DNA from 2 places in the Comamonas sp. CMM02 genome. Region 2 is predicted to be linked to the other one. Evidence: predicted binding sites of a transcription regulator. Region 2 holds the regulator's gene; the other holds the start of a gene.

Region 1 (14,594 bases), on a different contig from region 2:
CGCCGCGCAAGGCTGCAGCAGTGGCTGGCGCAGGCACCGCTGCTGCGGCTACCGCCGTAGTACTGGCCCCCCGGGTGCTGAATGCGGATGAAATGGTCCTGGCTGACCGCGTGCACACGGGCCGTATCGCTTGTGAGCTGGGCCAGCATGTGAGCGTGTCCAAGGACGACAAGAACCCGGGCCACTTCCTGGTGAGTGGCTCAGGTTTTAACTTTCACATGTCCCCTGTCGGAACAAGCACTGGCGTCGTGCGTTTGGAAGATGCGAAAGCCGGTGCAGTCTGGTTGCAGATTGCCAATAAATCGATGCTCATGAATCAAAAGCAGGGCAAGCGCCTGGCTGATGAATGCATGAGTCCTGAACAGCTTCAGGTGGCAGAAGCTATTAAGAAAAACCCCCCTCAAGGTTTGCTGGATGCCCCCGGAAAGTAATTGTCCGGAGCAAAAGCGCTGAAGAAACGCTGCCCCACTCTTAGAAAACTAATGGAGAGAGAACCATGTTGAAAGCTTACCGTGACCATGTGGCCGAACGTGCCGCATTGGGCATCCCCCCACTGCCACTGGATGCCAAGCAAACTGCCGAATTGATCGAGCTGATCAAGAACCCGCCAGCTGGTGAAGATGCATTCCTGCTGGATTTGCTGACCCATCGCGTGCCTCCAGGTGTGGACGATGCGGCCAAGGTCAAGGCTTCTTTTCTGGCGGCCGTGGCACACGGTGACATCCAAGTAGGTCTCATCTCCAAGTCCAAGGCTACCGAATTGCTGGGCACCATGGTGGGCGGCTACAACGTCCACCCTCTGATTGAGCTGCTGGACGACGCGGAAGTTTGCGGCGTGGCTGCTGAAGCGCTGAAGAAGACATTGCTGATGTTTGACTTCTTTAACGACGTGGCAGACAAGGCCAAGGCTGGCAATGCCAAGGCCAAGGAAGTGATGCAAAGCTGGGCGAATGCCGAGTGGTTCACCTCGCGCCCTGAAGTCGACAAGAAGATCACCGTTACCGTGTTCAAGGTGCCCGGTGAAACCAATACCGACGATCTGTCGCCTGCACCAGATGCCTGGAGCCGTCCAGACATTCCGTTGCACTACCTGGCCATGCTCAAGAACACGCGCCCTGACGCGGCGTTCAAGCCTGAAGAAGACGGCAAGCGCGGCCCCATGCAGTTCATTGATGACCTGAAGAAAAAGGGTCACCTGGTCGCTTATGTGGGCGACGTGGTGGGCACTGGCTCTTCGCGCAAGTCCGCGACCAACTCTATCGTCTGGGCTACGGGCCAGGACATTCCTTTTGTGCCCAACAAGCGCTTCGGTGGCGTGACTCTGGGTGGCAAGATTGCTCCTATCTTCTTTAATACGCAGGAAGATTCGGGCTCGCTGCCTATCGAAGTCGATGTTTCAAAGCTGGAAATGGGCGACGTCATCGACGTGCTGCCCTACGAAGGCAAGATCACCAAGAATGGCGAAACCGTTGCCCAGTTTCAGCTCAAGAGCGACGTGCTGTTTGACGAAGTGCGCGCCGGCGGCCGTATCAACCTGATCATTGGCCGCTCGCTGACAGCCAAAGCCCGTGAATTTCTGGGTTTGCCTGCATCGACCGCATTCCGCTTGCCGACAGCACCCGCTGCAACCAAGGCTGGCTTTACGCTGGCTCAAAAAATGGTGGGCCGTGCCGTGGGTCTGCCAGAAGGCCAGGGCGTGCGCCCCGGTACCTACTGCGAGCCACGTATGACGACTGTGGGTTCGCAGGACACCACAGGCCCGATGACCCGCGACGAGCTGAAAGACTTGGCCTGCCTGGGCTTCTCGGCCGACTTGGTCATGCAATCGTTTTGCCACACAGCGGCTTACCCCAAGCCTGTGGACGTGAAGACCCACCGCGAGCTGCCCGCGTTTATTTCCAACCGTGGTGGCGTGGCCCTGCGTCCTGGTGATGGCGTGATCCACAGCTGGCTCAACCGCCTGCTGCTGCCTGATACCGTCGGTACCGGCGGCGACTCGCACACCCGTTTCCCTATCGGTATCTCGTTCCCCGCTGGCTCAGGCCTGGTGGCGTTCGGTGCTGCGACTGGTGTGATGCCACTGGACATGCCTGAATCGATTCTGGTGCGCTTCAAGGGTGAATTGCAGCCTGGCGTGACTTTGCGTGACTTGGTCCATGCAATCCCGCTGTACGGGATCAAGCAGGGCCTGCTGACTGTGGCCAAGGCCGGCAAGATCAATGCGTTCTCGGGCCGTATCCTTGAAATCGAAGGCTTGCCAGACCTGAAAGTGGAACAAGCGTTTGAGCTGTCGGATGCGTCGGCTGAACGTTCCGCTGCCGGTTGCACCATCAAGTTGAACCCAGAGCCCATCAAGGAATACCTGACTTCGAACATCGTTCTGATGAAGAACATGATCGCTGACGGTTACCAGGATGCCAAGACCTTGCAGCGCCGTATCGAGAAGGTGCAGGCGTGGCTGGCCCAGCCTGATCTGCTGGAAGCGGACAAGGATGCCGAGTACGCTGCCGTGATCGAGATTGATCTGGCTGACATCAAGGAGCCTATTGTTTGCTGCCCTAACGATCCGGATGACGCCAAGTTCCTGTCTGAAGTGGCTGGCACCAAGATCGACGAAGCTTTCATCGGCTCTTGCATGACCAATATTGGTCACTTCCGTGCTGCGGCCAAATTGCTTGGCGGTCAGCGTGACATTCCAGTCAAGCTGTGGGTGGCCCCTCCGACCAAGATGGACCAAAACGAGCTGATCAAGGAAGGTCACTACGCTGCATTTGGCACGGCTGGTGCGCGCACTGAAATGCCTGGCTGCTCGCTGTGCATGGGTAACCAGGCCCAGGTGCGCGAAGGTGCAACCGTCATCTCCACCTCTACCCGCAACTTCCCCAATCGTTTGGGCAAGAACACCAATGTGTTCCTGGGCTCGGCTGAGCTGGCTGCGATTGCATCGCGTCTGGGCTACTTGCCTTCCAAGGACGAGTACCTCAAGGAGATGGGCGTGATCGATGCGGACAAGGCGTCGGTGTACCGTTACATGAACTTTGACCAGATCGATGAGTATGCGGACGTTGCCAAAAGCGTGACCGCCTGAGCATCGAGGTCGACCTCTCTTAAAACCCGCTTCGGCGGGTTTTTTTATGGACGTGCAGGAAGTGATCGTCTTGTCCGATAGGCGTCTGCAAAGTGACGGTGCAAAATGGGTACGACAAGCTTCTTCTTAAGTCGGAGATCCCCAGATGAAACATGCTTTTGCTTTTACCGAAAAGACGTTCCAGACTGCGTCAGGAACAGAGGGACGGTTCTTCTCGCTGCCAGCCTTGGCCCAGCGGTATGCGAATGTGGGACGCCTGCCGGTGTCGCTGCGCATTGTGCTGGAGTCGGTGCTGCGCAATTGTGATGGCAAGAAGGTACTGCCTTTGCACGTGGAGCAGCTGGCTCACTGGCGTCCTGATGCACCGCGTACCGAAGAGGTGCCGTTTGTTGTCTCGCGCGTGGTGTTGCAAGATTTCACGGGAGTGCCTTTGCTGGCGGACTTGGCCGCGATGCGCAGCGTGGCTGCAGCGCTGGGCAAACAACCCAAGGCCATTGAGCCACTGGTGCCAGTCGATCTGGTGGTCGATCACTCCATCATGGTGGATTACTTTGGCACCAAGCAGGCACTGGATCTGAATATGAAGCTGGAATTTCAGCGCAACCAGGAGCGCTACCAGTTCATGAAGTGGGGCATGCAGGCCTTTGACACTTTTGGCGTGGTGCCACCAGGTTTTGGCATCGTTCACCAGGTCAACCTGGAATATCTTGCACGTGGCGTACACAAAGCCAAAGCGGGCAAAGACAGCAAAGGCAGGGCGCTCTACTATCCAGATACGCTGGTCGGCACTGACAGCCACACCACCATGATCAATGGCATTGGCGTGGTGGGCTGGGGGGTGGGCGGTATCGAAGCGGAAGCGGCCATGCTGGGGCAGCCTGTTTACTTTCTTACGCCCGACGTGGTGGGCTTTGAGTTGACAGGGCGTTTGCGCGAGGGAGTGATGGCTACCGACCTGGTGCTGACCGTGACGGAAATTCTGCGCAAAGAAAAGGTGGTGGGGCAGTTTGTTGAATTCTTCGGTGAGGGCACGGCCAGCCTGTCGCTGCCTGATCGCGCCACCATTGGCAATATGGCCCCTGAATATGGGGCCACGATGGGGTTCTTTCCCGTGGATGACAAAACACTGGATTACTTCCGGGGAACAGGCCGCACTTCCTCGGAGATCGAGGCCTTTGAGGCGTACTTCCGTGCCCAAGGCTTGTTTGGCGTGCCCAAGGCGGGTGATATCGACTACTCACGCGTGGTGCGGCTGGATCTGGGGTCCGTAGCGCCCAGTCTGGCGGGCCCAAAGCGTCCGCAAGACCGTATCGAAATTGGGGATGTGGCACACAAATTCAGCGAGCTGTTCAGTGCCGGGCCTGCAGACAATGGTTTTAACCAGCCGCATGACCAGTTGACACAGCGTTTCCGTGTGGGCTGTGGAGAAGGCGAGCAAGCGGTGGATGCACCCGGGCCCAAGCCTGGCGCTTCACGCTCGGTGGTGGAGATGGTGAGTAACCGCCCTGCGCTTGAAAGTTCACACAAGCATGCACCTGCAGTTTCCGTGTGCGACGTGCCGCAGGGTGAGCAGGTCTTGCGCGTTGGCAATGGCGATGTACTGATTGCAGCCATTACCAGTTGCACCAATACCTCCAACCCCAGCGTGTTGCTGGCGGCTGGCCTGCTGGCTAAAAAAGCGGTCCAAGCAGGGTTGAAGGTGCAGCCGCACATCAAGACCTCGCTGGCACCCGGCTCCCGGGTGGTGACGGAGTATTTGACCGAAGCAGGGCTGCTGCCGTATCTGGAAAAATTAGGCTTTGCCCTGGTGGGCTACGGCTGCACCACCTGTATTGGCAACTCAGGCGATCTGACGCCGGAGCTCAACGAGGCCATTGCACGCAACAACCTGGTATGCGCGGCAGTTCTTTCGGGCAACCGTAATTTTGAAGCGCGGATTCACCCCAACATCAAAGCCAATTTCTTGGCCAGCCCACCTTTGGTTGTGGCCTATGCGATTGCAGGTACCGTGCTCAAAGATTTGATGACCGAACCTGTGGGGCAGGGCAAGGGTGGCAAAGATGTGTACCTGGGTGATATCTGGCCGAGCAGCGAAGAAATTCAAGCCCTGATGAAGTTCGCCATGAACGGCAAAGCCTTTCGCGCCAATTACGAGAAAGTCAAAACCGAGCCGGGGAAACTGTGGGAAAAAATCAAAGGTGTGGCAGGGGCCACCTACACATGGCCCACGAGCACCTATATTGCTGAGCCGCCGTTTTTTCACAACTTCACGCTGGCACTGCCCCAGACGGATGCGAAAACATCCCCCAGTACCCATGCTGTGCAGGGGGCTCGCATCATGGCGCTGTTTGGAGACTCCATCACCACCGACCATATTTCTCCGGCAGGTGCGATCAAGGAATCTTCACCTGCCGGGCAGTGGCTGCTGGCGCATGGCGTACAAAAGGCCGACTTCAACAGCTATGGTTCGCGGCGTGGTAACCACGAGGTGATGATGCGTGGCACTTTTGCCAATGTGCGTATCAAGAACCTGATGATTCCACCGCAGTCCGATGGTTCGCAGGAAGAAGGCGGCTTGACGCTGCACCGCAGTGATGCTGGCAAGGTCAGCAAAATGTCCATCTATGACGCGGCGATGCAATACCAGGCAGCTGGGCGTGCCACGGTGGTGCTGGCTGGCGAAGAATATGGCACAGGCTCCAGCCGGGACTGGGCGGCCAAGGGTACCCAGCTACTGGGTATCAAAGCCGTGGTGGCACGCAGTTTTGAACGGATTCATCGCTCCAATTTGGTCGGTATGGGGGTGTTGCCACTGCAGTTCAAGGCGGGCGATAGCTGGCAGTCACTGGGGCTGACCGGTGATGAAGTCATCGACATTATTCCGGTGCCAGAACTTACGCCACAAAGCGATGCGCAGATGCGTATCACCCGCACGGATGGCAGCCAGCACACGGTCACTGTGACCTTGCGCATTGATACCCCGATTGAGGTCGATTACTACCAGCACGGCGGCATCTTGCCGTATGTACTGCGCCAGTTGCTGGTCAAATAATCAGGAGCTATCACTTCCCAAAGACTCCACCGGCAAAAAAGCGGGTTGTGTCTTTGGGGGGTATTGGCGCTGAAGCGGGCTCAGGCTTGTGCCTCATCACTGCGCAGTGATGCCAGCTTGCTGGCCAGCCAGTCGTCATACCCTTTTTGCACCAGCGCAAAGGTTTGACTGATGCCTTCGGCCACGGGGCTGCCTGCGCTCAGTACTCCCAGAGAGTTCAATATATCTTCTGCCTCTTTGTAGCCTTGCTCAAAGCCGCCGCGCACCACGTTCACAAAATCTTGCGCGACCACTTCCATGTCTTTGTCTGGATAGCGCGCAGCGTAGGCATTAAACATGGCGGTAGACAGACCAACGATGCGCCCGGCAGTAGCCTGCGCGCTGTTGTCTTGCGACATGGCGTTCTGGATGGCATTGGGCCCCAGCTCGGGGGCCAGTACGTTGTCGATTTCATCCACTGCGGTGCGATACAGCAAAGCCAGACTGTCGTTGCCAGCTTGGATGCTCACTTGCAGTGAGGCTTGCAAAATTCGCGAATTGCGCAAGTTTTGCTGCCCCTGGCTGCTGGCAGCTGCGGTTTTTTGTGCTTCCTCCAGTGCCTGCGATGACTTGGTGCCTGTGTAGGCAGGGTCGGCGGCAACAGGTGCGTTAGTGGCTTGCGGTGCAGAAATCATGGGGTGCTTTCTTGCCAGTCAGAGGGAGTGAGGCTTGCATCGTTTTCGGCTGTCGGGCGTCGAAATGAAGTGCCGTCGGTCGGGACCCTCTGTGTGCTCAGAAAAACAATAGCTGTAAGCGCTTGCTATCTCGTCACCTTAAATAGATTTGATTATCAAAGCAATGCAAACAGAGCGTTAACAGCTATTGTTTTAAATCAACTGATCCCATCGAAAGTGCAGTTTCGTCATCTGATATGGTCTTTTGTGCGCCATCTGCTCCTTGGCGCAAGTTGCCAACTCACGCACAGTCGTTGTTGCAAATTGCCCCATGGAACGCGAGCCCGAGCCCGCGTGGGCGGGCAGTAGCGCAACGGACCACAGCCCATGACCACCGAAAAAAACAAAGCCCCCGACAGCGCACCTCAGTCGTCGCGCAAAACAATTCCAATCCATGCTGAACCTGTGGGTACGCCGTTTTACGAGGCCCGTAAAAAAATTCAGCCTCGCTCCATTCAAGGCGTATTTGCCAACTGGCGCTGGGCGCTGGTGTGGATCACCCAGCTGTTCTTTTACGTCACGCCCTGGCTGCAGGTGCATGGCCGCCAGGCGCTGCTGTTTGACCTGGAGCAGCGGCGTTTTTACATCTTTGGCTGGCTGCTGTACCCGCAAGACTTTATCTACCTGACGGCGCTGCTGATCATCAGTGCCCTTGCGCTGTTCCTGTTCACTGCGGTGGCCGGGCGTTTGTGGTGTGGCTTTAGCTGCCCGCAGTCGGTGTACACCGAAATTTTCATGTGGATTGAGCAGCGCCTGGAGGGCGACCGCAGCGCACGGCTGCGCCTGGACGGCAGTGGCTGGTCGCTGGAGAAAGTTGCCAGACGTGGCGGCAAACAATTGCTCTGGGTGCTGGTGTCACTGTGGACAGGCTTTACCTTTGTTGGCTACTTTGTGCCGATTCGGGAGCTGGCCGTTCAGGTGATGGCGTTGCAAGGCGCATGGCAAATTTTCTGGATTTTGTTCTACGCACTGGCCACCTACGGCAATGCAGGCTTTTTGCGCGAGCAAGTGTGCAAGTACATGTGTCCGTATGCACGTTTTCAAAGTGCCATGTTTGACAAAGACACGCTGGTGGTGACTTACGACGCGGCGCGTGGTGAAAATCGTGGGCCACGCCATAAAGATGCAGATTACAAGGCCCAGGGGATGGGGGACTGTATTGACTGCAAGCTGTGTGTGCAGGTGTGTCCGGTGGGCATTGATATTCGCAATGGCCTGCAGTACGAGTGCATTGGCTGTGGCCTGTGTATTGACGCGTGCAACAGCGTGATGGACAAGGTGCACTATCCACGGGGGCTGATTCGTTTGACCACGGAAAACGGGATAGCCCAGCGCTGGAGCCAGTCGCAGATGTTGCGCCGTGTGTTCCGCCCTCGCGTGCTGCTGTATGGAGCGGGCTTGATCGCTATTACCGTGGCCATGGTGGCCAGTCTGTATGTGCGCGTGCCCCTGAAGGTGGACGTGGTGCGTGACCGAGGGACGCTTTCACGCATCGTGGCCGGTGGGCAGATTGAAAACATTTACCGAGTGCAAATTGGCAATGCCACGGAAACGGAGCAAACCTATGTGCTCAGCGCTTCGGGGATTGACGGCATTCGGGTGGCATCTGAAACGCATGTGCAGCTGGCCAGCGCGCAAGACCGCTGGGTGGTTGTGCGTTTGCAGGTGCCGTATGGGGCGGCTTCACCCGGTTCACACACGGTCTTTATCGAAGTGCAGGCCGAGTCGGATGCGCGCATTCAGGTACTGGCCAAAACCACGTTCTTGATGCCTCGTTAAAGCTCAGGAGCCACAGGGCGCGATGCCCTGTGCGCCTGCACGGGTCATTTCGCAGCACCACTGGCCTAGCATTTGCAGCGCTTGCTCGGTGCGTGCGTCCCACAGCAGGCCATAGTTCAGCCGCAGGCAGCGGCCAAATGCGCGCGAGGCCGAGAACACCGGCCCTGGTGCCACGCTGATGCCTGCGGCCAAAGCCCGCTGGTGCAACGCCAGCGCATCGCAGCCTTCGGGCAGCTCCACCCACATAAAGTAGCCACCTTCTGGGCGCGTTGCGCGGGTACCTGCCGGAAAGTGCTGTGCAATGGCTTGCGTCATGCAGTCGCGCTGCGTGGCCAGCGTGTGGCGCAGCTGGCGCAGGTGCTTGTCGTAGCCCACTCCTTCAAGGTACTGTGCCAAGGCAGCCTGGCTCGGCGCATTGGTGCTGATAGAGGTGGTAAGTTTTTGCCGAGCCACAGCCTGCGAAAAACGGCCCGCGGCCACCCAGCCAATGCGCCAGCCCGGTGCCAGACATTTTGAAAATGAGCTGCAGTGCAGCACCCAGCCTTCGCGGTCATAGGCCTTGGCGGGCAGTGGCCGGCGAGCGGCAAAGTACAGCTCGCCATACACGTCGTCTTCAATCAGCGGGATGCGGTGGCAGGTAATGAGATCGACCAGCTGGCGCTTGTTCGCCTCTGGCATCAGGCAACCCAGCGGGTTGTGAAAGTTGGGCATCAGCCAGATCGCCTGCGGCTGGTGCTGCGTGATGGCGGCTTGCAGTGCTTGCAGATCAATGCCATCGCGTGGATGGGTGGGCACTTCAATCACGTTCAGGCCCAGGCGCTCCAGCGCTTGCAGTGCGCCATAGAAGCTGGGCGATTCAACCACCACGGTGCCGCCGGGGCGTGTCACCGTGGAGAGGCAAAGGTTCAGCGCCTCCAGAGCACCGTTGGTGATGACCAGATCGTCGGCATGCAGCGGCAGGCCATCGGCCAGGTAGCGGCGCGCAATATGCCGGCGCAGCCCGCTGTGCCCGGTGCTCAGATCATCGAGCATGGTGTGCGCCACAAAATGACGTGCATTGTGGGCCATGGCACGCGCCAGCTTGGCTAGCGGAAAGTGCTGAGCGGCCGGAAAAGCGCTGCCGAAAGCCACGGTTCCGGGCTGAAAGCTGGCTTGCAATAAAGCAAATACACGCTCGGTGACATCCACTGTCAGGGAGCTGGGCGAAGTGTGCAGGCCAATTTCTGGCTCGGGCGGTGCCTGGTGTGCGCCATGGGCAACGTAGTAGCCCGATCGCTCGCGGGCGCGAATCAGCCCCCGCGCTTCTAGCAGGTAGTAGGCCTGAAACACCGTCGATGGGCTGACATTGCGTGCCGTGCAGCAGTTGCGCACCGAAGGCAGCTTATCGCCAGGCAGCAGCACTCCGGCGTGAATGCGCTCTTCGATTTCGGCAGCCAGAGATTGGTAGCGGTATGCAGAGGCAGACAAGATGGCTTCAGACATGGCAGTTGCGTTGGAGAGGTGCATTGCGTGTGCGGCACACAAGAGTATGTAGCGCTACTGGCTGCGCGCATCATGGGATGCGTGCAGCCGGGGCGTCTGCTTGCGTGCGAGTTGCAGACTGTTCAATTTGGTGTTTGAGATGTTCGAGCAGCGCCGTTACCAGTGGATGCTCGAGCCCCGAGCGCCACATGGCCTGCATTTCTGAATGTACTGTGTTGTCGCGCAGGGAGCGAAATACCAGGCCCGGTATGCCTGCGCGCTGCAAGCAGGCCGGCACGATAGAGACGCCTTGCCTGTTGCTCACTAAAGAGAGCACGGACAGCCAGTGGTGCACTTCATGGCGCAGCTCCGGGTCAAAGCCTGCGCGCAGGCACAGGCTGTGAATGCTGCGAAAGTACTCGGGCGAGACCGCACCAGAAAACAGCACCAACCGCTCTTTGGCCAGGCTGGATACGCTCAGTCGTGCTTGCGTTGCCAGAGGGTGCTGTGCGGGCAGGCACGCCATGAATGGCTCGCGCAGCAACATCTGAGTGTGCAGGCCGGCAGGTGCAGCCAGGGTATGCATCAAGCCCAAATCTATTTTCCCCTGCTGCAAGGCGGTGACCTGGGCTGCACTGTTGAGCTCGTGCAGATCCACGCGCACCTGTGGGTGCTGGGCTTGCAGCTGTGCCAGGGCTTCTGGCAAGCCGCGGTACATGCTGGAGCCTACAAAGCCCAGCCGCAGACAGCCGGCCATGCCTTGCGCTACGGCACGCGTGTCCAGCGCAGCGCGTCGGCTGCGGTCCAGAATGTCGCGGGCCTGTACCAGTAAATGCTGGCCTGCAGCAGTCAGCCTCACTTCCTTGCTGCTGCGTTCGAACAGCTGGGCGCTGAGCTGCCCCTCCAGCTGCTTGATGGCGACGCTCAGCGGGGGCTGGGAGATATGCAGGCGCTGTGCAGCGCGGCTGAAGTGCAGTTCTTCAGCGAGCACTACGAAATACTGCAGCAGGCGAAATTCCATCGACGGTCCTTGTGTGGCAAAGAGGTATCTATTCGATTTAGATATTGATCTATACATCAATAATATTCGACTCGAATAGGTTCTGTTTGCATCATTTGACGCATGTCATAACCAGGCAAGCAAGCCTAGATGGAGTGATGATGAATATGCGCCCACCGATGGACGTTCAACGCACCGCTGCTGCTGCGGACCACCCCGTGCCGGATCGCCACGGCAGCAACCTGTACAGCACAGACTTGCAGTTGGAGCCCTTGCTCAGGCTGTATCTGCCCGAGCAGGTGCATGCCCACCTGCAACCCTATCTGCAGCGCATGGGGCACCTGGCTGGTGGCCGGCTCGATGAGCTGGCGCTGATCGCCGATAAAAACCCGCCCACCCTGGAGCACCGAAGCCGCACTGGCCAGGATGCACAGCGCATTCACAAGCACCCGGCGTATGTCGAGATGGAACGCGTGGCCTATGGTGAGTTTGCGCTGGCCACCATGTCGCACCGCAGCGGCGCTCTGGGCTGGGAGGGCAAGTTGCCACCCCTGGCCAAGTACGCGCTGACCTATCTGTTTGTGCAGGCAGAGTTTGGTCTGTGTTGCCCGCTGTCGATGACGGATTCGCTGACCCGCACCTTGCGCAAATTTGGCACGCCAGAGCTGGTGGAGAAATACTGGAGTCAGCTCACGGCCACAGATTTTGAAGACATGGCACAAGGGGCCATGTTCATGACTGAACAGGCTGCGGGCTCTGATATTTCCAACACCCAGACCCTGGCGCGGCCCAATGCAGATGGCAGCTGGAGCCTGACAGGGGATAAGTGGTTTTGCTCCAACCCGGATGCCGCTTTCGCCATGGTGCTGGCACGGGTAGAAGGCGCGCCTGCAGGCATGAAAGGCATCTCTTTGTTCTTGCTGCCGCGCCAGCTGGACGATGGCAGCACCAACCACTACCACATCGTCCGCCTGAAAGAAAAGCTGGGCACACGCTCCATGGCCAGTGGCGAGATTCGCATGGAAGGCGCAGTCGCCTATCTGGTGGGGGAGCAAGGGCGCGGCTTTGTGCAAATGGCCGATATGGTCAACAACTCACGCCTGTCCAATGGTGTGCGCGCTGCTGGCTTGATGCGACGCGCGGTGGCGGAAGCGGAATTCATTGCCCAGGAGCGCCATGCTTTTGGTAAAGCCCTGCAGGACATGCCATTGATGCAGCGCCAGCTGGACAAGCTGCGCATTCGTGCCGAGCAAGCCCGCACCATGGTGCTGCAGACGGCGCAGGCGCTGCAGCGCTCTGACGCGGGCGAAGAGGGCGGCTATGCCTTGCTGCGCATCCTGACGCCCATGATCAAGTTCCGCGCCTGTCGCGATGCCCGCATGGTCACGGGCGATGCCATGGAAGTGCGCGGTGGCTGTGGCTATATCGAAGAGTGGAGCGACCCACGGCTGGTGCGCGATGCGCATTTGGGCAGCATCTGGGAAGGCACCAGCAACATTGTGGCGCTGGATGTCTTGCGGGCCACACGCCGTGAAGGCTCTTTGCCTGTGCTTCAAGCCCATGCGGCGCAGCTGCTGGCGCAAACCCAGGCAGCACCCGCATTCAAGGCCGCGCTAGAGCAAGCCATGAAGCGTGCCTGCGCATTGGTGCAAAGCGCCACCGATGCTGGCGCACAAGGCGAACACCTGGCACGCGCGGCAGCCTCGGCCCTCTACCACTGCTTTACCGCGATTGCCATGGCGTGGGAGGCATCACACACCCAATGTTTGCAGCGCATGCGCTGGGCGCAGTTGGTGCTGCTGCACCGTGTATTGCCACGTGACCCATTGAGTGTGAGCGCCGTGCCTGCCGATTGGGCTTGAGGTGCAACTGTTGCGTGGCACGGGGGGAGATGTCCGTGCCTGCATTGGGCGGTGACTGGCTCAGCCAGCGCCGCTTTCGGCCCCTAAGCCCCGATACAGAGGCAGGGTCTATTTCCTAGGAGACAAACCATGGATAAGCGCATATTTTTGCAAAGCTTGGGAGCACTGGCTGCCACATCGTGGACATCCAGCTGGGCGCAAACCAGTCACTCTGGCTTTCCGCAAAAGCCCATCACCTTGATTCAGCCCTATGCCCCGGGCGGCCCGACCGATCAGCATCTGCGCGTGGTGGCCGAAGAGGCCGGAAAGATTTTGGGGCAGCCCATTGTGCTGGACAGTCGCCCCGGTGCGAATGGCGTAACGGCTGCTGCCGCGCTGACGCGTGCAGCTCCGGATGGCTACACGCTGGGGGTGCTGCCTGCATCGGTCTATCGCGAACCTTATATCAACAAGGTGCCGTTTGACCCGACCAGCAGCTTCAGCTACATCGCCCTGCTTTCAGACTACAGCTTTGGACTGGCTGTGCGGGACGATGCACCGTGGAAAACGTGGGCAGACTTGATGGAAGACGCCAAGAAGCGCCCAGGCGTCCTCAACATTGGTGCAACGGGTGCCATGGGTACTCCCCGGATCGTGATGGAAGAGGCGCTGGCGGCTGCGGGCGTGAAAGCCAACGTGGTCACTTACAAAGGTGATGCGGACGTGACCACCGCAATTTTGGGCGGGCATATCGACGCAGCACCGTTGTCGGGTGTGGCAGTGCCGCATATCGAAGCGAAAAAAATGCGCTATCTGGTCATGCTGACGGCGCAGCGCATTCGGCGCTTTCCGCAATTGCAGACGTTGCAGGAAGCAGGTATTCCGCATTACATCGATTCGCCCTATGGCGTAGCAGGCCCCAAAGGCATGGATGCAGCACGCGTTTTGCAGATCAGCACAGCGTTTCACCAGGCGTTGCTGTCACCAGCGGGCATGCGGGTGCTGCAGCAGCTCAATCAAGAACCCAACTACAAGGCTCCTGCTGACTACCAGGCGTATGCCAATGCAGCGTTTGCCCGCGAGAAAGCGCGCATGGCATGGATGCGAGACAACGGGCTGCTTCAGTAACTGAAGAAAAAAAGCACCAAACGCTGACTGGTTAAGTGTCTGGTGGCCATAAATAAAAAAACTGGTGCATGCCGTTTGCGGCTACATGCACATGCCCGCATGCACAGGCCCGTATGCACAGGCCTGCATGCACCAGTACTGCAAGGAGACACAACATGGCAATACATTTGAAAAAAATATCACGCACGGTAGTGGTCGCAGCTTCGGCTGTGGCTGCGCTGGGTGCCAGCTTTCCGCTGATCGCAGCGGCTGAGCCCTTTCCTTCCAGGCCTGTGACGTTTGTGGTGCCATTCCCGCCGGGCGGTCCCACGGATGCCATGGCGCGCACTCTGGGTGTAGCGTTGACGCAGGCGCTGGGTCAAAGCGTGATTGTGGAAAACCGCGCTGGAGCGGGCGGCAACATCGGGGCTGAGGCGCTGGCGCGTGCCAAACCGGACGGCTACACCATCATGTTTGGAACATCTGGCCCCTTGGCCATCAACAAGAGTCTGTACAGCAAGATTGGCTACGACCCTGTCACAAGCTTTGCGCC
Region 2 (14,594 bases):
GGCATAAATTTCCCATTTTTTCAAAGAAGCCAAGCCAACAGCTGCGTGGTATTCACTCATTTTGGCATTAGTTCCAGGAGCGACTAGAAAACCGGAAGGCACAGAAGCAGAAGAATTAAGATTGATACCAAAATTGGAAAGCTGGCGTACCTTATTAGCTAGATTTGGACGAGTGGAGATAACCAATCCTCCTTCACCCGATGGCAAGCTTTTCGTGGTGTGCAAACTGAAAACCAAGGTTCCTTCTGCATTTTGCAGCGATTGGCTGCCATATGCCGCTGCTGCATCTATGACGACCGGCAAACCTGTATCTCGTTCAAATTCTTGCCATGCCTGCATGTCATGCGGCATGCCAAACGTGGCTACAGGCAATACAGCATCTATGCGCATGCGCTCGCAAGCAGCACGCGCAATTTCAGGTGTGAGCATCCATGTGCTCGCATCCACGTCCGCAAGCACCGGTTGATGCCCAGCTCGGATCACTGCCGTGGCCGTAGCAACAAAGGTAAAAGCAGGCAGTAATATGCGGGAGCCCGAAGACAGATCGAGCGCTTGCAATACCAATTCCAAGGCAAGCGTTGCATTTGCAACGGTGACAAGCTGCTCTTTCGGCACATCGAACTGCACAGAAAACTCTGTTTCCAGCTCCTGGACCAAGGGACCAAAGTTCGAATATTGCCGAGCTTTGTGCATGCGCTCAAGCCAGGGCAGCAGCTCCTGCGGAGACGGCATATCCGGAACCAAAAGAGGTATCCAGGTCGACTCTTTTCGCTCACTCATGACATCGTTTCCGTGTCAGCAAGCAATGAGCTCAAAGCAGTCTCGGTACTTAGCGCTTTGCGGTGACCATGTAAATAGTTCAGCCACATAAGCCGATAAGCCTTCTCCAGCTCCTTCGTGCGGGAACCATAGTCCATCAATACAGATTTTTTAAGGCAAGTGCGCGACTGCGCCCTTATTTGCACCAGACGCTGTGGCGAATTCATTAAGCTCAGCGCCGCATCGATGTAGCTCTGCGCATCTTTGGCGACTTCGCCCAGAGGGGCAAGCTTTCCGCGCAACATGCGTGCCGTGGATGCATCTACAGCGCGCACAGCATCCATGGCAACAATAGGCAGGCCCATCCACAAAGTATGCAAAGAAGTCGTGCCTCCGGATATGGGCGAAGTGTCCAGTGCAACATCGGCAATGTGACCCAGCTCCATAAAGTTTCTCAACGGTTGCTGCTGCAGCACTGACACGCGCTCCAATGGCATGCCCGCTGCTTGCACGCGCGGCTGCATATGCGCCTGGGCTGCGTCCGCGTTTTCTTCTTTGACCACAATAATGAGACGAGCGTCGGGGCGTGCCTGCAATATCCGAGCCCATATCCGCAGCATTGCATCGGTAATTTTGGCAGAGTTGTTGAGCGACACCAGGGTGGGATAGCCGTTGCGCAGCATGGGAGGCTCTGCAGATAGCGGCGCATACGCAGGCGGCACATAGCTAGACATGCAAAATAAGTAAAACAACGCTTCTGAGTAATAACCACCATGGCCTGGAGGTGCTACGCCAGCATCCACCAGCCGGTAGTCCATTGCTTTCATGCCCAGTGTCTGCATATAACCCAGCCAGGTCACTTGCACGGGCGCTGCGCGCCGGGCAAATACACCCAGGCGATGGCCATGGGTAAAGCCGGACAAGTCCACCAGTACGTCGATGCCGTCCTGCCGGATTTTTTCGCAGACCGTTTCATCACTGTCAGCCTGTATCTCATGCCAGTGCGGCACCAGGGCGCGCATTTGCGTGGTGACTTGATCCGAGGGGCCGTTGGAATAAACATGCACCTCCACATCATTGGGGTTGTGATGCTCGAGCACCGGCTGCATGAAAAATGCCACGGAGTGCTCTCGAAAGTCTGCCGTCACATAGCCAACTTTGAGTCTCTTTCGCGGATTGCGGTCTGCCACTTTCAAGGGTTTGGCATTGCGCGTGAGCGGATCGGCAAAGCGTTTGCCCCAGTCTCGGGCCATTTGCAGTGCTTTCATCGGGTCGCGGCTGGTGTGCGCATGCAGGTAGGCGCGCAGCATCCAGTCGCCACTCTCCGATGACTTCTTCACGACTTTATCAATCAGATCACATGCCTGTTGCTGCTGCCCCATGCTGAACAACGCCAAAGCCCGCAAGCGATTGGCCGCATGCAATTGCGGGTTCAAGGCAATTGCAGTTTCCAGTGCGGCAATGGCATCGGTCCAGTGCGCCATGCGTGTGTAGACGTGCCCAATCAGAAGCCACAACTGAGCATCAGCCACGTGCTCCTTGGCCAGCAGCATCAACTGCGTCAGTGCTTCCAGAAATTGATGCTGGGGCACTAGCGTAGTGTTGATTCGATGCAACTCCTGCTCCAGCGTCACGGGGGCAGCAGAAAAAATGGGGGCGCTCATACACAGTACTCAAGAAAATGGGGTGATCTGCCGATAGACATATATCTCCAGCCTATCCGAGCTTGACTCCCTCAGGCCCAACCCAAACCAAAAAAGAAACGCTGGCTTTTGTGCCAGTTCCGTCTTTTGATTGGCATTCAGTCTGACAGAATCACCACCATGCTTGTCCTTATTGGTTACATCATCGCCTTCGGCTGCGTCTTCGGTGTTTACGCTCTTCACGGCGGAAACATGGGCGTACTGGGCAAAGCCCTCCCATTCGAAATGGCCACCATTGGCGGTGCAGCGATTGGCGCCTTCATTGTGAGCAACCAGCCCAAGGTGCTCAAAGCCACGATGGCGTCGATTCCTTCAGCGCTCAAGGGATCCAAATTTACCAAAGCACGCTTCATGAGCTTGCTGGCCTTGCTCTATGACTTGCTGCAAAAAGCCCGCAAAGAAGGGTTGATGGCCATTGAAATGGACGTGGAAGAGCCTGAAAACTCTGAAATCTTTCAAAAATATCCAGACCTGATGGCCGATCACCATCTGGTCGAATTCATTACCGACTATCTGCGCATGATGGTGTCGGGCAATCTGAATTCACATGAGATCGAGTCCTTGATGGACAACGAAATTGAAGCCCACCACCAGGAAGGTCATCGCGTTGTCGTGGCGCTGCAGCGCCTTGCCGGTGCGTTGCCGGCCTTCGGTATTGTGGCTGCGGTGCTGGGTGTGGTGAACACCATGGGCTCGGTTGGCCAGCCTCCTTCTGTGCTGGGCGGCATGATTGCCTCTGCACTGGTGGGTACATTTTTGGGGATCTTGCTGGCCTATGCGCTGGTCGAGCCTTTGGCAGGGCTGGTTGAACAGCGCCAGCAGGACGGTCACAAAGAGTTCGAGTGCATCAAGTGCACCCTGATTGCCAGCATGCAAGGCTACAACCCGCCCACCGCCATTGAGTTTGGCCGCAAGGTTCTTTACTCAACCGAACGTCCCGGCTTTCTGGAGCTGGAAGAGCACGTCAAGAGGAAGTAAGCGATGCCGCCCCCAAACGCCCCCGGCGGTGCTCAGTCCGGTGCAGCCAATGAAAAGAAGCTGCAGCCCATCATCATCAAGCGCATCAAAAAGGGTGACCACGGCCACCATGGCGGTGCGTGGAAGATTGCCTATGCCGACTTCATGACGGCGATGATGGCGTTCTTTTTGCTGATGTGGCTGCTGGGCTCCACCTCCAAAGGCGATCTGCAAGGCATTGCCGCTTATTTCAACTCACCACTCAAAGTGGCGATGAACGGGGGTGATGGCTCGGGCAATAGCTCCAGCATCATTCCTGGCGGCGGTACTGATTTGGCGAAGGTGCATGGCCAGGTCAAACGCTCCGAGGCGGATGAAAACGACCAGAACCGCAAAAACATGCGCCAGCAGCGTGCACAGCAGGATGCCCAGCGCATCAAGGCATTGCGCGCCAAGATTGACGCGATGATCTCCAGCAATGCCACGCTGAACGAATACCGGTCACAAATCCGCATGGACGTGACCCCGGATGGCTTGCAAATCCAGATTGTGGATGAACAAAATCGCCCCATGTTTGACATCGGCAGCGCCATCGTCAAGCCCTATATGCGAGATATATTGCGCGAAGTTGGCTCTGCGCTCGGTGGGGTGGAAAACCGCATCAGCCTGGCTGGCCACACCGATGCAGCGCCGTACGGCTCGGGTGACAAAGGCTATAGCAACTGGGAGCTGTCCACAGACCGCTCCAACGCTTCGCGCCGCGAGCTGGTCTCGGCCGGCATGCCCAATGACAAGCTGGCGCGCGTAGTAGGTTTGGCGGCCAGCGATTTGCTCTACCCTGACGAACCACGCGCCGCACAAAACAGGCGTATCACTATTACCGTGCTCACGCACGAGGCAGAAGAGCGTTTGCTAGGCAAGCAAACCCCATCTGTCTACCAAGACAGCAAATTGAATACGGAAAAGCAGGAGAATCACCCTCCAGCATCGCAAACTCCGTGACAATTTGTGAAATCGGACGAAACCCGTGCTTTGCACAGGCTTCATTCAGTGCATATTTGACCGAAAGGGTCCCCCGTGGCTAACAATGCCCTTCGCTTTTTGATCGTTGACGACTTCTCCACCATGCGCCGTATCGTGCGTAATTTGTTGAAAGAAAGCGGTTACACCGAGGCCGATGAGGCTGAAGACGGTGTCGTTGCGCTGCACAAGCTGCGCAACAGCAAGTTCGACTTTGTCGTTACTGACATCAATATGCCGAACATGAATGGTTTTCAGCTGCTGACGGAAATCAAGTCAGATGAAAAGCTCAAACACCTGCCCGTCCTGATGGTGACCGCCGAAGCCCGCAAGGAAGACATCGTCGCTGCGGCCCAAGGTGGGGCTGCCGGCTACATCGTCAAGCCTTTTACCAAGGCAACGCTGGAAGAAAAGGTCAACCTGATCTTGAAGAAGGTTGGGTTGGGCTAAGTTCATGGACCAAGCAACGCCCCCCAGCGATACATTACCTGCGGGCTTTGACCAGGGCAATGTACACACTCAGATTGGTCTGCTGACGCGTCAGTTGCATGATGCGCTGCGTGAGCTTGGCTATGCGGAGCGCTTGCGCGGTTCAGCACAAGAGTTGCCGGATGCACAAAACAGACTGTCCTATATCGCGCGCCTGACCGGAGAAGCGGCCGAGAAGGTGCTGACGCTGGTGGATGACGCCAAGGACCGACAGACCGACATCGTGGCGCAGACCAAGAAGATGCGCCAGTCGATGATTGCTGACCCGGTGGCCGCGGTGGCCAAGGGGCACATCATGAATTACCTGGAAGACATGGAAAAATCCACGGAAATCGTGGACAACCAGTTAACCGACATCATGATGGCCCAGGACTTTCATGACCTGACCGGACAGGTCATTGCCAAGGTGGTGACGCTGGCAGCTTCCATTGAGTCACAGCTAGTCACGCTGCTGGTGCAGACAGCACCTCAGGCACCTGAACCTGCCAGCGCAGCAGTGGCCCCTTCTGTGGTGACGGCCGCTGCGGTGGTTGCTGCCGATGAGGCAGACGATCTGTGGGCCGCTGCATTGGCCGAGTCTTCCGAGCCAGCAGCCCCGCCTACGGCACAGCCCGTGCATCCCAAGCTGGAAGGCCCCGTGGTCAACCCAGACGCGGAAGATGTGGTGACCTCTCAATCCCAAGTGGATGATTTGCTGGCCAGCCTGGGTTTTTAAAAACAAGAGCTACCAACGCCTATCTAATGGATGTTTCGTATACTTTTAGCTTGCAAAGATCCATCTCATAAGCGCTGATAGCTCGTTTTAATGTAGCAATCTACTGCCGCCTAACAGATTGCACGGCACCCGCCACCGCTGCGGGCGCTGAAATAGCACCCCCTGTGGCTCGCTTTTCCCGCTTTAGCGATTTGACCGCTTGCGGACAATGGCATGAGACCTTTCCCTCATGCCGTCATGGAATCGAGCCAAGATAAATCCCTCCCAGCCACAGGCCGGAAACTGCAGAAAACCCGCGATGACGGGCAGACTTCGCGTTCCCGCGACCTCGGCCACCTGGCGGTGCTGGGCGTGGGCTCGCTGCTGGTCATGATGGGCGGCCCGACCCTGATGCACCACCTGCGCATTGCCATCAGCAAGCAACTGTCTTTTGATGCCAGCACCGTACTGGTGCCTCAATTGATGGTGGAGCGCCTGCTGGAGATGGCCATGGTGGGCGTGATGGGCTGCGTGATTTTTGCTACGGTCATCAACGTGGCATCCATCATTGCCACACTGGCGTCGGGCGGCTGGATTTACAGCTTCAAGCCCATCATGCCGAAGTTCAGCCGCATCAATCCGATTGCAGGCCTTGGCAACGTATTTTCCAAACAGCAGATGGTCACAGCCCTGAAAAATGTGGTGCTGACCCTGATTTTGGCCACCGTCGGCTGGTTCCATATCAAAACCGGCATTGTCGATCTGTCCAGCCTGCCTGCCCTGGGTGGCGCGGCCGCGCTGGCCAAGGTGGGTGACTGGATTGTCAGCGGCATGATCATGCTGCTGGTGGTGGTGTTTGTGGTGGCGGTCATCGATGTACCGCTGCAAAAGGTGCTGTTCTTGCAACGCCTGAAGATGAGCCACCAGGAAGTCAAGCAAGAACACAAAGAGTCCGAGGGCAGCCCCGAGCTCAAAGGCAAGATTCGCCAGAAACAGCGCGAAATCGCCCAGCGCGCCAGCGTATCGGCCGTGCCCCGCGCTGACTTTGTGGTAACCAACCCCACGCACTACTCGGTGGCTCTGTGCTACGACGAGAAGACCATGTCCGCCCCGCAAGTGATTGCCATGGGTGCAGATCTGGTGGCGCTGAAGATTCGAGAAGTGGCCAAGGCCCACGACATTCCTGTACTGGAGTCGCCCATGCTGGCCCGTGCGCTGTATGCACATGCCGAAATTGATCAGTCCATTCCGTCCACGCTGTACACCGCCGTGGCACAGGTCTTGGCCTATGTTTACCGCCTCCAGGCCGCCATGCGCGGCGAGGCTCCTGCACCGGGCGAGCTGACGCAACCCCACGTGCCCCCAGAACTTGATCCGCACACCAAGCGTGCTGCGGCAGCGAAGCCTTAAGCGATAGAAAGCACTGCACCCCATGAGCACTGCATTGATAAAGAACCTGCAAGCGTGGAACACCAAGAACGGCTCGGTCATCCAGAGCTTGGCTGCGCCCGTTTTGGTGATTGCCATTCTGGCCCTGATGGTCCTGCCCATCCCACCGTGGCTGCTGGACACGTTCTTTACGCTGAACATTGCCACCGCGCTGATGGTGATGATGATTGCCGCCTACATGGTCAAGCCGCTGGACTTTGCGGCTTTTCCCTCGGTGCTGCTGCTGACCACGCTGATGCGCCTGTCGCTGAACGTGGCATCCACCCGCGTCGTGCTGATGGAAGGCCACACCGGCCCAGGCGCAGCGGGTGCGGTGATTGAAGCTTTTGGCCACTTTCTGATCGGCGGCAACTTTGCTGTGGGCTTGATCGTGTTCGCGATTTTGGTGGTGATCAACTTTGTGGTGATTACCAAAGGCGCGGAGCGCATTGCTGAAGTGTCTGCGCGCTTTACGCTGGATGCGATGCCCGGCAAACAGATGGCCGTGGACGCCGACTTGAACGCTGGCCTGATTGACGAACCCGAAGCCAAGCGCCGCCGTCTGGAAGTGCAGGAAGAAGCCAATTTCTTCGGCTCCATGGATGGTGCCTCCAAGTTTGTGCGCGGCGATGCCATGGCCGGCATCTTGATTTTGGTCATCACCATCGTTGGTGGTTTCATCATCGGCATGGCACAGCACGGCCTGAGCGCTGGTGAGGCGGCCAACAGCTACATTTTGCTGGCTGTGGGCGATGCGCTGGTCGCACAAATTCCAGGCCTGCTGATCTCGGTGGCTGCAGCCATGGTGATCTCGCGCGTGGGCAAAGACAACAACACCGGCCAGCAAATTGCGGCACAAATGCTCGGCACCCCCCGTGCGCTGGCCATTACTGCAGCGATTTTGATCATGCTGGGCCTGATCCCCAACATGCCCCACACCGTGTTTCTGGGCATGGGTGGCTTGTTTGCCTATGGCGCATGGCTGATCTACCGCAGGAACCAAAAGACGGCCGAACAAGCCCAGTCCGGCGGCGCGGCTGAAGCGCCCATGCCCGGCGCGCTGGCTGCACCTCAGCAAGATAGCGAAGCCACCTGGGATGATCTGCAGCCCGTGGATCTGCTGGGGCTGGAGCTGGGCTATCGCCTGATTGCACTGGTAGACAAGAAGCGCCAGGGCGATTTGCTCACCCGCATCAAAGGGGTGCGCCGTAAATTTGCACAGGAAGTGGGCTTTTTGCCACCTGCCGTACACGTGCGTGACAACCTGGAGCTCAAGCCCAGCGCCTATCGCCTGACGCTGCGCGGCGTGATGGTGGGCGAAGGCGAAGCCTTCCCCGGCATGTACCTGGCCATCAACCCCGGAGGCATCAGCACACCGTTGATCGGAACTCCGACGACCGACCCTGCCTTTGGTCTGCCCGCGCACTGGATCGACGAACGCCAAAAGGAAGCGGCACAAATGGCTGGTTTTACCGTCGTTGATTCGGAAACCGTGATGGCGACACATTTGTCACACTTGATGCAAACACATGCTGCCAAGCTGTTAAGCCGCAATGAGGTGCAACAACTGGTGGAGCATGTGGCCAAGTCCGCGCCCAAGTTGATCGAAGAAGTTATTCCAAAAATGGTGCCCATCACATCGTTCCAGAAAGTGCTCCAGCTGCTGCTGGAAGACGCTGTGCACATTCGTGATATTCGCACCATCATCGAAACACTGGCCGAACACGCCACATCTACCCAGGACCCCGTCGAGCTGGCCCGCCGTGTGCGCATTGCACTGGCCCCTGCCATCGTGCAGCAGATCTACGGCCCCACCCGTGAACTCAACGTCATTGCGATCGAGCCCGGACTGGAACGCCTGCTGGTGCAAGCCCTGGGCAACCCCCAGGCCCCGTCGCTGGACCCCGGCGTGGCAGACCTGCTGACCCAACGTGCAGCCGAAGTTGCCAACAAGCAAGAAGAGCTGGGCATGCCCGCCTGCTTGCTGGTGCCCGACGCCATTCGAAACGCTATCGCGCGCCTGGTGCGCCGTGTGGCACCTCGCCTCCAAGTGCTTGCGCACAGTGAGATTCCCGAGACCCACACCATCCGCATCGGCCCCATTCTTAAAGGTGCAAACGCATGAACATCCAACGCTTCATAGCCCCGACTTCCCGTGAGGCCCTGGACAAGGCGCGTGCCGCTTTTGGTGAAAGCACCCTGATCCTGTCCAACCGCCCCATGGGCAACGGCGTGGAAGTCATGGCAACTGCCGAAGAAACCTTCGGCAATCTGGACCAGGGCAACCACACCAGCCCAGGCCTGATGGCCGCCATTCAGGCCCGCGAGGCCGATGAAACCCGTGCTCCCAAGCAAGCCCCCAAAGCGCCCATGCGCATGGAGGCCCTGCTGCAGCAAGCCAAGCCGGCCGTGAAAGCCAACCCACGCCAAAGCGTGGCAGAAGACACGGAGCAACTGGCCATGAGCACCCTGTCTTTCCAGGACTATGTGCGTGAACGCATGCTGCGCCGCCGCAATGAAGAGATGACGGGCGAGCTGCCCCAGGAAGTGCTGCCCACTTTTGCTCGCAAGAACCGCCTCGACACCGTGCGCGACAGCGCACCGCTGCCCACTACGCCTTCCGTGATCAAGCACAACCCATTGCGCGGTCTGGCGCTGGAGCTGCCCACAGAGCAGCCCCGCAAGGCAGTTGCCTCCCCAGCGGCGGCTCCGGCTTTGATGCATGAGCTGCAATCCGTCAAGGAGCTGATTGAAGAGCGCTTCAACACCCTGACCTGGATGAACCAGACCCGCCAAAATCCGCTGCACAGCAACTTGATGCTCAAGCTGATTCGCTCGGGCTACTCGCCTGCGTTGTCGCGCACCATCATGGAGCGCCTGCCGCAGAATGCGGGCCCTGCAGATGCCATGAAGTGGCTGGTACAGGTGCTGGAGCGCAATCTGCGCACCGACAACGCCGAAGCTCCCATCTGGGACAAGGGCGGCGTGTTTGCACTGGTGGGCTCCACCGGCGTAGGCAAGACCACCACGGCAGCCAAGCTGGCCGCTCTGTGCGCCCAAAAGCATGGCCCCAACAGCGTTGGCCTGATCACGCTGGACACCTACCGTGTCGGCGGTCATGAACAACTGCGCGCCTATGGCCGCATGCTCGGTGTGGTCGCGCATCTGGCCCACGACAAGGCCGCACTGCAAGACCTGCTGGGTCTGCTGGCTGGCAAGAAGATGGTGATCATCGACACTACCGGCGTGGCCCCCCGCGATCCTCGCAAGGACGACATTCTGGAAGTGCTCAACCTGCCAGGCATTGAACGTCTGCTGGTCGCCAACGCAGGCGCACATGGCGATACGCTGGACGAAGCACTGGCCGCATTCAAGCGCGTGGGCTGCAAGCAGGCCATCTTGTCCAAGGTGGATGAAGCCGTGAAGCTGGCCCCGGCGCTGGACGCGCTGATCCGCCACCAGCTTGTGCTGCGCGGCATCACCAACGGCCAGCGCGTGCCCGAAGACTTTACGCGCGCCAACGCCAACGAACTGGTCGCCACGTCCATGCGCGCGCACACCAAGTCGGCGTTTGACCCCTCATCGCTGGACATGGATTTTTACTTCACCGAATCTTCCATGGGCCAGTCTCAGGGAGCGATGCATGCTTGAGAGCGTCTGGCACCAGGGAACCGGTTTGCACTGGCAAGGCGCACAGTCGTCGCTGCGCGTGCTGCCCGTGGTGCCATCCGGTGACAGCGCAGATGCCACCGCACTGTGGATGGCCTGCGCGCAGCTGCAACAACAAGGCTACCCCGTGGTCGTGCTGGATGGCACGGAGCAAGAGTCACCCTCACTGCCCGGTCTGCAGGACATGCTGCAGCCCCGTCAGGGCTATGCCTTCACCACGTTGACCGCAGACATCAGCAACCCGCTGAGCGTTGCCACACTGCCCGCCGCACGCGGCATGGTGCAACTGCAGCACAAGGCATCGATCACGGGCGAGCGCCCACTCGATCTGCTCTTTCGCTTTGTGCAAAACCATGCGGTGGTAGTGCTGTGGGCTCCCGCCTCTTTGCTGGCAGGCATGCTGCAAGGCTGCACGCAGCCCCCCATTCAGCTGGTGCCTTCACAGTCACGCAACGTGGTCAGCAGCTACCGCGCACTCAAGCAGCTGTACATGGGCTGCGGCCTGATGCCGCGCCTGGTGGCGCTGCGCCCGGCGGGCTATGGGCTGGACCACGTTTTGAAATCGCTGTCGCAGTGCGCCATGCGCCATCTGCACACCGAGCCTTTGTGCGAGCAATTCGATCCGCTGCAAGCCCGACAGCTGCAGCGCTGGGCCCTACAATGTTTGGAGCATTCCGAAACCGTGAACGCCCCGCAAGATGGCGCAACGGCTGGAGTCAGCCCCCTTTCTTCATCTGCTGTGTGGAGCCATTGAGTCAATGTACACCGCCCATGGCCAGTTGGACCGCGATGCCCTGATTCGCCAGCATGCCCCGCTGGTGCGTCGCATTGCGCAACACATGATTGCCAAACTTCCGCCGAATGTGGAACTGGATGACCTCATCCAGGTGGGCATGATTGGCCTGGCCGATGCACTGTCGCGCTTTGAAACCAGCCAGGGCGTGCAGTTTGAGACCTTTGCCGGCCAGCGCATTCGCGGTGCCATGCTGGACGAGCTGCGCGAAAACGACTGGATGAGCCGCAGCTCCCGCAAGGGGCAAAAAGACATTGAATCGGCCATTCGCCGGCTGGAGCAGCAACTGGGCCGAGCCCCCCGGGAATCGGAAATTGCCGCCTTCATGGAGATGGAGCTGGTGGATTACCAGTCCATGCTGTCCAAAGTGCGCGGCACCCAGCTGATCTATCTGGAAGACATCTCTGCCGGTGAAGAAGACAGCTCCAGCTTTCTCGACCGCCATGTGGCCGACGCCGATGCCGACCCCTTCAGCATGTTGCGCGATGACCGCATGCGCAGCGCCCTGGTGCAGGCCATTGAAAACCTGCCCGAGCGCGAGAAATACGTCATGGGCATGTACTACGAGCACGACATGAACCTCAAGGAGATCGCGGCCGTGCTGGAAGTGACCGAATCGCGCGTATGCCAGCTGCACAGCCAGGCCATTGCCCGCCTGCGCGCCAAGATGCGCGCACACTGACAAGCATCTGCCCACAAAAAAAGCGCCAAACAAGGCGCTTTTTCTATTTTGATAGCTACCAGCGCTTATCAGTCCATCGTTTCAAATACATTTCACATTGAAAGTGCGATGAACACTGCGCAAGCAGCTATGCAATTTAATGCTTAACCGCTGATGTGGTACATCCGCGCCACCGAAGCAGTAGCACCCGGCTGCTTGCTGGCGCCGTAAGTGTGGCTGACCGATTGCTCTGGTATCAAGGTGGCCAGCTGCTGCGCCGTAATGGCAGAGACTTTGGCGATATGGCCGCGCATTTGCGTCAGGCGCTCGGACATGGCCTGCATGCGCTGCACGTTCTCAGGGGTAAATTGCTCCGCACCAAAGCGCTGGGCCAAGCCCGCAAAAGCCTGCATGCCATCGCGCAGCTGACGAATGGCAGATTCGGTGGAGTCGGGCTGGTTCTTCACAATCAGGGCATTGACCAGGTCGATCATGCCGTCAATCTGTTCCAGGGCTTCGCTGAGTTTCATGGTGTCGGGGGTGTTTGAGCGGTTGAGACGGAGTTCGGGCGCTTGGTACCAGTGCAGCCGAAGGTCGGATAAGGCTGACTGGCGCAAAGCGCCCGATGTGGGTGTTTAAGCGCGTGCCGCGCCCAGCAGGTCGGCGGTATCGACCAGCATCTTGTCGGCGATCACGCTGGCATTGACTTTGAAAGTGCCATTGGCAATCGCTTCACGGATGGCATTGACCTTGGCCATGTCCACATCCGCCGACGTTTTGGCGTTCTGGTCCAGCGACCGTGCCGAGTTCGACACAGTCACAGGCACCCCCGCAGCATTGCTGCGGGTTTGTTGCACCACCTCACTGGCGGTGCCGCTTTTACTTTGCTGCGCTTGCTGCGTAGCGTTTTGCTGCAGCTTGGCTGCCAGCATTTCTACGTTGGTATTTTGTCCGACCTTCATTTTCCTACTCCAATCGCCCGCTCAAGGGCTCCGTAGTGTAGCTTTCGACCCATTGAAAGAGAACTTGAGTGTTTTCTTTCAAAAAGTCTTGTATCACTGTGCAACGACGACATCGCCTTGCTGATTGACGGTACCGGTCACCGTTCGTCCGTTGTCCATGCGCACGCGCACGGTTTGTCCGACAGAGCCGCCTTCCAGCGCCTTGCCAGACGAAGTGACCGTAAAACCACCGCCTTGTGCCAAGACTTTGACACCCGTACCCGGCTTGAAAAGCTGGGGGGCCTTGACCATGGTCTGGCGCAAGGCCATTCCTGCCGTCAAGTTGCGTGCCGCGGTCTGCCCCACCCAGTCGTCTGGCATGGCAATGATCGAATGGGGCGACTCCGCCCAGTCGACTTCGCTTTGCATTGCGTGATCGTGGGTCAATTGCTCGCCCATGCTGACATTGCTGGTCAGCACCCATGCAGGGCCTAGTGCCTTGATGGTGACGGGCAAGAACACGTTCCAGGGTCGTGCGCCTTCTACACAGCGCATTCCAATGCGGGTACGGCCCCACAGCTTGCTGCCGCTGGGCAGATAAGGCTCTACCCGCTGGCATGGCGCAAGGTTCAGCCGGGGGTCCAGCTTGCCCACCTGCACTTCCATGCGCAGCGGCATGGTTTGCGTTGCAGTTTGATCGGTCAGCGCCCCTTGCAGCCACTGGCTGCTGATTTCCGTCAGGTCCTGGGCCGACACCACTGCCGCACCACCGCTCACCAGTACACAGGCAGCCGCACGCACCACAGCGCGCGAGAGACGTGAAGAGACGGCGAGAGTCGCAAATACAAGATGGGGCATGACAGCGACTTTAGAGCGAGCGCCATTTTTTAAAGCATTGAAGTACCCATGCAACCACGCTTTCTTCGCGCTTTAGCAAAAGCAGTGCGTTTCCATAATCGCTGCACGCACCAAAGTCCGCAGTGGCCAGGTGCCACCGTTTTTGTTTTCATCTTCAGCAAGGAATCACATGCTAGACAAAATGACCGGCCGTCTGGACTTCCACAGCGACGCTCTGCTGTTGCGCGCAGAGCGCCAGCGTGTGATTTCCAGCAACATTGCCAACGCCGACACCCCCGGCTATGTGGCGCGCGATTTCAACTTCGCCAAAACGCTCAAGGCAGCGCAGGGCGAAAACGGATCAGTGCGCCAGGCACTGCAAGAAGCCAGCACCTCGCACGCTCAGCACATGCCCCTGCCCACGGAAAAGTTTGGCAATGACGGCCAGGGCCGCCTGGGTTACTCGCTGGCATCACAGCCCAGTCTGGACAACAACACCGTGGATCTGGACCGTGAACGCGCCAATTTTGTGGACAACGCCGTGCGCTACGAAGCGACGCTGCGCTTTCTCAACGGCACCTCCAAGACCATGCTCAGCGCCATCACCGGCCAGTAAGCCGCACTGACACAAGGAAACCATCGC

What was found. The regulator FliA, encoded in region 2, starts transcription of late flagellar genes. The targets are predictions, from matches to a motif close to CTAAAGTTTNNNNNNNNNNNGCCGNTA.
Region 1: IB213_RS08135 (DUF5610 domain-containing protein) is a predicted target of FliA. The motif match lies at 6,858-6,884, and genes of this name have one in related genera.

What each region holds. Positions count from the first base shown of each region.
Region 1 covers NZ_JACUZW010000002.1:639,831-654,424, forward strand. The annotation lists gene IB213_RS08120 (hypothetical protein) at 1-431, shown strand, start outside; gene acnB (bifunctional aconitate hydratase 2/2-methylisocitrate dehydratase) at 497-3,088, shown strand; gene IB213_RS08130 (aconitate hydratase) at 3,234-6,140, shown strand; gene IB213_RS08135 (DUF5610 domain-containing protein) at 6,221-6,814, opposite strand; gene ccoG (cytochrome c oxidase accessory protein CcoG) at 7,181-8,632, shown strand; gene IB213_RS08145 (PLP-dependent aminotransferase family protein) at 8,636-10,114, opposite strand; gene IB213_RS08150 (LysR substrate-binding domain-containing protein) at 10,185-11,114, opposite strand; gene IB213_RS08155 (acyl-CoA dehydrogenase family protein) at 11,255-12,955, shown strand; gene IB213_RS08160 (tripartite tricarboxylate transporter substrate binding protein) at 13,085-14,062, shown strand; gene IB213_RS08165 (tripartite tricarboxylate transporter substrate binding protein) at 14,218-14,594, shown strand, end outside.
Region 2 covers NZ_JACUZW010000006.1:38,630-53,223, forward strand. The annotation lists gene IB213_RS16780 (DegT/DnrJ/EryC1/StrS aminotransferase family protein) at 1-780, opposite strand, end outside; gene IB213_RS16785 (glycosyltransferase) at 777-2,423, opposite strand; gene motA (flagellar motor stator protein MotA) at 2,583-3,440, shown strand; gene motB (flagellar motor protein MotB) at 3,444-4,421, shown strand; gene cheY (chemotaxis response regulator CheY) at 4,497-4,889, shown strand; gene IB213_RS16805 (protein phosphatase CheZ) at 4,894-5,643, shown strand; gene IB213_RS16810 (flagellar biosynthesis protein FlhB) at 5,881-7,032, shown strand; gene flhA (flagellar biosynthesis protein FlhA) at 7,055-9,175, shown strand; gene flhF (flagellar biosynthesis protein FlhF) at 9,172-10,701, shown strand; gene IB213_RS16825 (hypothetical protein) at 10,694-11,473, shown strand; gene IB213_RS16830 (RNA polymerase sigma factor FliA) at 11,478-12,194, shown strand; gene IB213_RS16835 (hypothetical protein) at 12,338-12,703, opposite strand; gene flgM (flagellar biosynthesis anti-sigma factor FlgM) at 12,809-13,135, opposite strand; gene flgA (flagellar basal body P-ring formation chaperone FlgA) at 13,229-13,972, opposite strand; gene flgB (flagellar basal body rod protein FlgB) at 14,142-14,567, shown strand.